DNA from 2 places in the Teredinibacter haidensis genome. Region 1 is predicted to be linked to the other one. Evidence: riboswitches for the same ligand, from Rfam matches in the RefSeq annotation. Region 1 holds a riboswitch; the other holds the start of a gene.
The links. A riboswitch is a leader RNA that binds a small molecule or an ion and turns the genes downstream of it on or off. The one in region 1 is predicted to bind cobalamin.
Positions count from the first base shown of each region.

Region 2: linked by a shared signal. The riboswitch ahead of H5715_RS06615 (TonB-dependent receptor plug domain-containing protein) and the one ahead of H5715_RS19155 (ribonucleoside triphosphate reductase) in region 1 are both predicted to bind cobalamin.

Region 1 covers NZ_CP060084.1:4,698,306-4,702,521, reverse strand. Annotated here, with positions in the region: gene H5715_RS19155 (ribonucleoside triphosphate reductase) at 1-1,781, opposite strand, end outside; cobalamin riboswitch at 1,900-2,041, opposite strand; gene H5715_RS19150 (TetR/AcrR family transcriptional regulator) at 2,888-3,505, shown strand; gene H5715_RS19145 (AfsA-related hotdog domain-containing protein) at 4,162-4,216, shown strand, end outside.
Region 2 covers NZ_CP060084.1:1,688,588-1,692,803, reverse strand. Annotated here, with positions in the region: gene H5715_RS06630 (polyhydroxyalkanoate depolymerase) at 1-432, shown strand, start outside; gene H5715_RS06625 (type 2 periplasmic-binding domain-containing protein) at 453-1,379, opposite strand; gene H5715_RS06620 (gamma-glutamylcyclotransferase family protein) at 1,622-2,047, shown strand; cobalamin riboswitch at 2,081-2,221, shown strand; gene H5715_RS06615 (TonB-dependent receptor plug domain-containing protein) at 2,391-4,216, shown strand, end outside.

The DNA.
Region 1 (4,216 bases):
TCCAGCGCGTCGAAGGGATCCTGGGTGAAATCCACCGGTAACTGGGAGGAATTGGTGTAGTACGGACTATCCTCCGTACCTGCCTGCAGGATATCCTTAAAGCGCTTTTTATCTTCCCGCGCAAAACGATAGGTCGTGCCTTCCGCCGGTGTCGCTTCCAGGTTGTATAGATGCCCGGTTTCTTCCTGAAACTGTGTCATACGCAAACGCACATGGTCGAGCAGCCGCAGCGCCAGTGCTTTGCCGTCGGGAGTGGCAATATGCCATTGATCTTCGGAAAAATTGCGAATCATCTCATTGACACCATTTATACCCAGGGTGGAGAAATGGTTGCGCAGCGAGCCCAAATAACGCTTGGTATAAGGAAATAAGCCCGCGTCGATATGCCGCTGTATCACTTTGCGCTTAAGCTCTAGGCTGTCCCGCCCCAGGTCCAGCAACCGATCCAAGGCCTCTATCAACCCAGCCTCATTACCTTTGTGCAGGTAACCCAGGCGCGCGCAATTGATAGTTACCACACCCAGAGAGCCCGTTTGCTCGGCAGAGCCAAAGAGGCCATTACCCCGCTTTAACAGCTCCCTTAAATCCAGCTGCAGCCGGCAGCACATGGAGCGAACCATATTGGGCTCCAGCTCGGAATTGAGAAAATTTTGGAAATACGGCAGGCCGTATTTGGCTGTCATGGCAAACAGGCGCTCGGCATTCTCTGAGTGCCAGGGAAATTCACGAGTGATGTTGTACGTGGGGATAGGGAAGGTAAACACGCGGCCATTGGCGTCGCCCTCGGACATAACCTCGATATACGCGCGGTTGATCATATCCATTTCACACTGCAGCTCGCCGTAGCAAAATGGCATGGTCTCGGTGCCGATAACAGGGTTCTGCTGTTTAAGATCGTCCGGGCACACCCAATCGAACGTAAGGTTGGTAAAAGGGGTTTGCGTACCCCAGCGCGAGGGCACATTCAGGTTGTAAACCAACTCCTGAATGTGCTGGCGAACTTCGGTATAACTCAACTGATCTTTGCGCACAAATGGCGCCATATAGGTATCGAAAGAACTGAAGGCCTGGGCACCGGCCCATTCGTTCTGCAGGGTTCCCAGAAAATTCACGATCTGGCCCACGGCGCTCGACATATGTTGCGGTGGCGCTGCCTCTACCTGACCGGGCACACCGTTCAAGCCCTCGTGTAACAGCGTGCGCAGTGACCAGCCCGCGCAATAACCGCTGAGCATATCCAAATCGTGAATATGCAAGTCGCCCTTGCGGTGAGCCTCGCCTATTTGGGGCGGATACACATGATTAAGCCAGTAGTTGGCGATAATTTTTCCAGAGGTGTTAAGGATCAATCCGCCCAGCGAATACCCCTGATTGGCATTCGCAGCAACCCGCCAATCGAGCCTATCGAGATATTCGTTAACAGCTGAGGACACATCCACCAAGGTTTGCTTATCCTTTCGCAAGCGCTGATGCTGTTCGCGATAGACAATAAACGCCCGCGCTGTTTTTAAGTGATTGGCACTGATCAAGGCCTGTTCGACAATGTCTTGTACGCGCTCTATATCCACTTCACGTACTTGCAAATGACCGATAACTTTCAGTACCTGCGACGTCATTAGACTGGCTTCTGCTCCGTCCAACTCATTCGTCGCAAGCCCAGCTTTAGCGATGGCCTGCTCGATTTTGTCGCGCTCAAAAACAGCGCGACTGCCGTCGCGTTTACGCACGGCTTCTGGCATTTGAGAAAACAATGAATTGGCTGACGCCACGTTACTAGACATAAGACTCCCCGATATCTGTGGGGGGTCGCGCGGAAACTTAGTGAACGGCGGGGAAGGTAAGGTCAACAGCGTCGACCACCCTGCTGGTCCTAGCGCGAGACCCGGGTTGAGCTGTCAGCTTTCTGGCAGCACATTGGCAGGCATTCGGGCTTAAAGTGGGGATTAATACATTCCCACTTATTACCGTTGCGCGACAGCCCTGGATTCACACCAGGTTCCCCTGCATTTAGTGACACAAAGCCTACATGTTGTGCTTCTCATCACTTAAAACACATCATATAGGATAATTACTATTTTTATTTGTGATGGATCAATGACCTGAAAAGAGACGAATGTAACATCCAGCCGCTGCTTTGAGCGAGGACTTTACCAAAAGGCATCTGGAGCAGCGTACAAGCCCGCCGAGATTATCTCAGACGCTAAATAGCGATTTTACTCATTTAAACAAGCCTATAACTAACGCGACAACCTCCAATTATCTGCTATCTTTCCGACAGGCTCCCGCCCATAACAAACGGATATCTCAAAAGAGACAAGATTCAAGCTTATTCGTTTTGGACGTTGGAGGTAACCAACTGGTGAAGCTCTGATTAAATTTTAATTCGCCCCGGACGAATACATATCAACGAGGTCCAAGCGACGGTCCATCGCAAGATGGATTCACTTAAAACGTATCGTCGATAAAGGAAATTTGTAAGCATCTATATCAAACCCTATTGTAAAGAGATTACGCAACCGCTTTAACGAAAAAAATAATCTTCTACTTTTAGGGAAACATCATAGCGACGCCCGAAAAAGAATGGAAAAATGCCGTAACGTCACCACAAAATAACAGTAAGAAAAACGCGAAGCTTAGGCGAATAATTGAGCAAGCCCAAGCATCTACCTCTATTGTTTACGTGTTGCACCACCCTTATCTAGGCATTTTCTGGCAGTTGCGGATGGCGCGCATAGCGTCTATTCTTCCATTTTACTGAATAGAAAAATTTTCAATTCACGGGCATTTTTATTTTCGACAGTATAATTGGCTGATTTTGCCATTTTTCAATCATTGGATTCGATTACTTGCATACATATTATTATTGGTACGAAAAAGGAGTAGCATCGTGACGTTTCGGCGAGCGCGATCTGAAGATTGTAAAAAAATCCGGATTACTGAAATCCTTTCGGCGGCTGAAAGTGTTATCGCAGAACAGCGCTTTGAGCGCTGCAACCTCAACGACATTGCTGCCGCTGTTGGCATGAGTAAACCGGCACTCTATCGATATTTCCGCGTCAAAGAACTTATATTTTTGGAAATCTATCGCAGGGAGTTATCCGAACTAATTCCATTACTGATTAAAGCTTTTACACCGCCATCATCAGAGGCCATTACCAAGGTATTTGTTAGCCGACCCATATTTTGTCGTTTGAGCGGCATACTCACAACTGTACTCGAGCAACCACTTACGCTCGAAGAGGCCATTGACTTTAAAAGTGAAGTGGCAATATTAATGCAACCGCTCGTAAAAACGGTAGCCATAGAATTGTCGTTAACGCCCCAAAACGCGATCCAATGTATATTACAACTTTTTTCTTCCCTAATCGGCGCCTGGCACTTAAGTAACCCAAGCGCATTAATGGCAAAGGCCTACGAAATACCCGAACTTAGCGTATTTAACATGAAATTTTATGATTCGCTGTACTGGCATATTGAAGCCTTGCTTAAAGGCTATGTCGATTGATTTAAAATTTTTCAACTACTTTCCGTACGCCCCACTTAAACCACTTTTCAATAAACCACCTCATACTTTACTTGGGCAGAAGCCGTTCAAACTTGGCCCTAGGATAAGCGAACCGTCTCGCCCCCCCGAACAACCTCAGTTCCCCCCACAACACCAGATGAAATTGCGCAATTAATCTAAGCAGTATCAGTGCTAGACCAAGCCCGACGATGGTTAGCTAAATACCTATAGAGCACCAACGCCACGCAAGACGGTACGACATAGTCTGAACAGTTGACATATATCAACAGCTTAAGTTACCCTGAGTAACATAATATACCGAACGATACGGGTGCCATACCGTGTATCCGTTTCCGCCAAATTTAGCAGATCCATATAATTAATAATAATTTGGTCGTTCATCGGATACTAAACGAGCACACCAAAGAGGGCTTTAGGGACAAACTCAAACCATTCTTTCAATGAAACGCCACTCGTGAAAACCCGCCAACCTCCATAAGGCGCCGCCACGAGCATTCTGACAAAAAGCTGACTGAAGCTTTCGGAATGGTTTTTAGTGCTTAACAAAATTTAAAGACATAGTGGCGTCGAGTACTTTCCCTCAACGCCTCTTACGTTTACTTTAATTTTTAACTAAAACTAGTGATGGTAGTGAAATGGAAATACAGGACATATGGATCGTTGTGGGTGACCGGTTCTACAACTATAACA
Region 2 (4,216 bases), 1.9 Mb from region 1:
CGGGATTTCTACAACGAATATCTCGCTGTACTTGATTTAACGGAAGAGTTTTATCTGCAAACCATCAGTGATATTTTCCAGGAGCATCGTTTGCCCAAAGGTGAATTTATGCATCGAGGTCAGTTGGTGCAACCTTCAAAAATAACAAAGGTGGGCTTGATGACGATAGAGGGTGAAAATGATGATATATCCGGAATTGGTCAAACCCAGGCCGCGCATACATTATGCGTGAATATACCGCAGGAGAGTCAACTCGATTATATTCAAACGGGTGTGGGGCATTATGGTGTTTTCAGTGGTCGTCGCTTTCGCGCAAACGTAAAGCCAAAAATTGAGGACTTTATGCTAAAACATTTCGATGTAAAACGTGAAAACCACTTTCAAAAGGCTAACGAGCCTTTATTCTTCAGTAAAACCAACGGGCACTTATAGAACGTTGGCAGCATGAGGGCTTAGCGAACGTCGATTAGCCCTGGAGCAGAAATAACCCGCTGAGTAGATACAAGTTTAGGGGGCTCCAGACTAAAAGGTGCTGGGATGTTTGAGTTTTTCAAGTAAAACAGGCGAGTGTTTTCTCGATTCATCTGAGTTATAACATCTTTAAAATATCGATAGAAAAGCGTGTCTAAAGAACCCTCTTTGTGAGCGATTTTCAATCCGTGCTCCAGCCGCGCTGTTAGTTTTGGGTGGTGCTTACTCACCTGGAAAAACACCGGGAAAGGGTAGTAAAGAACAATACCCGGCACAATCGCAAGATTGCCGTAATCCGGTCCCACTTCACTTAACGATTGCACGGCTTCACCGGCACTTAAAGGTATATAGTCGAAGCGTCCTCGGCTCAGCATAAAAAAGAGCGATTCGAACGAGGAGCCTACCACCAGCGGTAGGCCATTTTCTTTATACACTGGGACATCGGCCCAATAGTTAACCTGTCCAGCTTTAAGCTTCTGCAAATCAGCGTAGTTTTCTATGCTGGCAAATATGTGAAGATCTTGCTTGCGGGCAATTAAAACACGATAACCTAGGAGCCCATGCAGTAATGGAACGCTAATAACATTTAGCTCTCCATCCATCTCCAACTTGCGGGCGGGTAGGGGGTTGGTGAAGAAGTTAACCTCTTTTCCCTCTGCTACTACCCGTCTTCCACGATCGTAGTTTACTTGTAGGTAATGAACGCTAAATTCGTAAGGACCATGTGTGGGCTGGGTAATATCCAGAAGGTGCTCGGCAAGAAGAGATTCGTAAGTGGCCCTTGTTGTGCTTAATCCTGTCGCCCAAAATTTTGCCTGCAATGGGGGCTGGGCAAAACTGAAGGCACTGCAGGCAACCCCCAAAAAGGCGAGGGTTATCCGTGCCGATAAAGTGTGGCGTTTGGTCATTAGTTTTATTTTTATCGTTATATTGTCAGTTGATGGGCCGCGATGGCCCAAAAAGGACAATTATAGCGCGTACTTGTCGTGGCGCGAAATTCATTCAGGTGAATAAATAGACGGCTATCATGTCACGGTTGTTATAGAGGGTCAATTTGGTCCAATACTGGCTTTCGTCTTACCTATATTTAGTACAAAATTGGCGTAGGTAGTTTTAATCGTTAGTGGTTTTTGGGGGAGTTGACAGCATTATGCATTTGTTTGTGTACGGTTCACTTATGTATCCTCGCGTGTGGCGATCAATTGTAAAGGGGCGTTACGGCCAGCAGAACGCAGAGCTAAAGGGGTATCGCTGTGTTCAGGTCAGGAATCAGCACTACCCCATGATTTATTCGGTGCGTGGAGGTGATAGCGTAGAGGGACAGGTGTATTTCCATGTTCGGGCTAAAGATATTAAGCGCTTAACGTTGTTCGAAGGGAAAGAGTACACCTTGCGGCCGGTTCATCTTTTGCTCGATTCTCCTCTTATGGGCAGTCGAAGGCTGAAGGCGGCAACCTTTGTTGCCTCCCGCTTAGGTCGGTTCAAAGCGGGGGAAAGGAAGTGGAATAGGGGTGAGTTTGTTCAATCCGGTTTGGACCACTTTTGTAAACGCTTCGTTGGATTTAATCGAATTTAATGGGCAAGTTGACATTCTAATGGCGCCTCTATACAGTCGCCGCCAGTTACAGGTGCTTGCGCGACGCCGCAAGATAAATGGGAAGTTTGGTGAAAACCCAACGCTGCCCCCGCAACGGTAAAAGCTACTTTTAGTAGGTAATAGCCCGATACCAGCCTGTTTCATTTTCGTTGATGGAGCGGAGGGCTACCATCCTGGAGTGATCCCCGACTTGCGGACAGCGTTACCTGCGGCATAGCCGTATTCAATACTAACCAGTATTTGTAGCCGTCTTATCAAACTTGTCTACATCATCCCTGGCTGCCTCCCTCATTAGCTTGCTTTTACGCTTATGAGGACTAACATGAAAAAATCTGTTTTATTCACCGCTATTAATGCTGTGATTTTCTCTTCCTATTCCCTTGCGCAACCACTTCTTGAAGAAACCGTTGTAACGGCATCAAAAAACGAAACGCCTATTCGTCAGATCGGCGCTTCCGTTACGGTTATTGATGAGCAGGAAATCGAGCTACGTGGTTACAATGCGATTGCCGATCTATTGCGTACAGAGGCCGGCGTATCCGTTAGTAATAGCGGCGGTGCAGGTAAAGTCACTAGTTTGCGTATTCGCGGAGAAGAAGGTTATCGAACCCTGGTGTTAATCGATGGTATCGAAATGTCGGACCCAACAGGCCCGCAGGTAAGCACCGCAATGGAACATATCAATGCCAATGGTGAAATCGAAAAAGTAGAAATATTGCGTGGGCCGCAGGGCTTTGTATATGGTGCGGATGCGGGTGGTGTCGTCAATATTTTTACCCGGACGGTAGATGAAGGGATTCAAGGCCAAATTGGCGTTCAGGGGGGAAGCTACCAGCAACAGGATGTAAATGGCTATATTGCCAGTGGTAGTGCTCGGGGCGATGTTTTTTTGTCGGCTGCAAAAAACTCTACCGATGGTTATAACTCGCTGGTGAGCGATAGCGAAGCAGACAAAGATGGTTACGAGAATCAAACCCTGCACTTTAAAGGCGGTTTAAACTTATCGGAGAACTGGCGGGCTCAATTCGTGCTTCGCGATGTGGAGGGAAACACGGAATATGATAATTGTGGCTACCCGACAACGCACGACTGCAAGTCGGACTATAGTCAGCAAGCAGGGCGTTTGTCCGCCAGCTATAGTGGCGAAAAAATGAACCACCAGTTGGCCCTAGCCAAAACCAATACGGAGAGGGATTATTTGGCCGATGGCGTATTCTCTTACGGCTACAAGGGTGATGTAGAAAAAGTCGAGTATCTCGGAAGCGCTAAAATCTTGGCAAATAGTACTCTCGTGTTTGGGTTAGATAATAAGTCTGAAACCGTTGTTATAGAGGGTGGAGACGATTTATCTCAGGATCAGTCGGCGGTTTTTGCCGAGTGGCAGGGCCAATTTTCCGATAATGCGTTCTACACCTTTGGTGGGCGTTATGATGACAGCGATGATTTTGGAGAGCACTTCAGCTATCGCGCGACTACGGCATGGGTTCAAAGTGAAAAAAATAGCGATGGTGTCGACCAAGGGCTTAAATATAGAGCCAGCTTTGGCACCGGCTTCAGAGCGCCCAGTTTGTATGAGATTGCTTACAATGCTGGCCCTGATGCGTTCGGCGCGGCAGCCGAAACGGTCTTAACTGAAGAGCAAAGCCGTGGCTTTGATATCGGCGTGGATTATTTTATTGACGGTAAAGCGTTAGTGCAACTTACTTACTTTAACCAGAAAATAGAAGACGAAATATATTACGACATGGCGTCTTATTCTGGCTATTTACAGCGTTCGGGAACAACCTCATCTAAGGGCGTTGAATTGGCTGCCGATTACGCCTTTAGCAGCACGATTAAATTTGTCGGTAACGTTACCCATAACGAAAGTGAAACGTCCGATAATTTACCCCGTCTTCGTCGCCCACAACTACAGGGCAACATGGGACTACAATTCGCTTTTATGGATAATAATTTGAATATGCTGGCGAATCTGCGTTTGGCGACGGATGCTGATGATGAAGTCTATGATAATGACACCTATCAGAATGTTCGCGTACCTTTAGACGATTACCAGGTGCTGGATGTAAGCGCGAACTACTCACTGAAAGACTGGACCTTTAGTTTGCGCGTAGAAAATTTGACAGATAAAAATTATGAAGAAGTAAC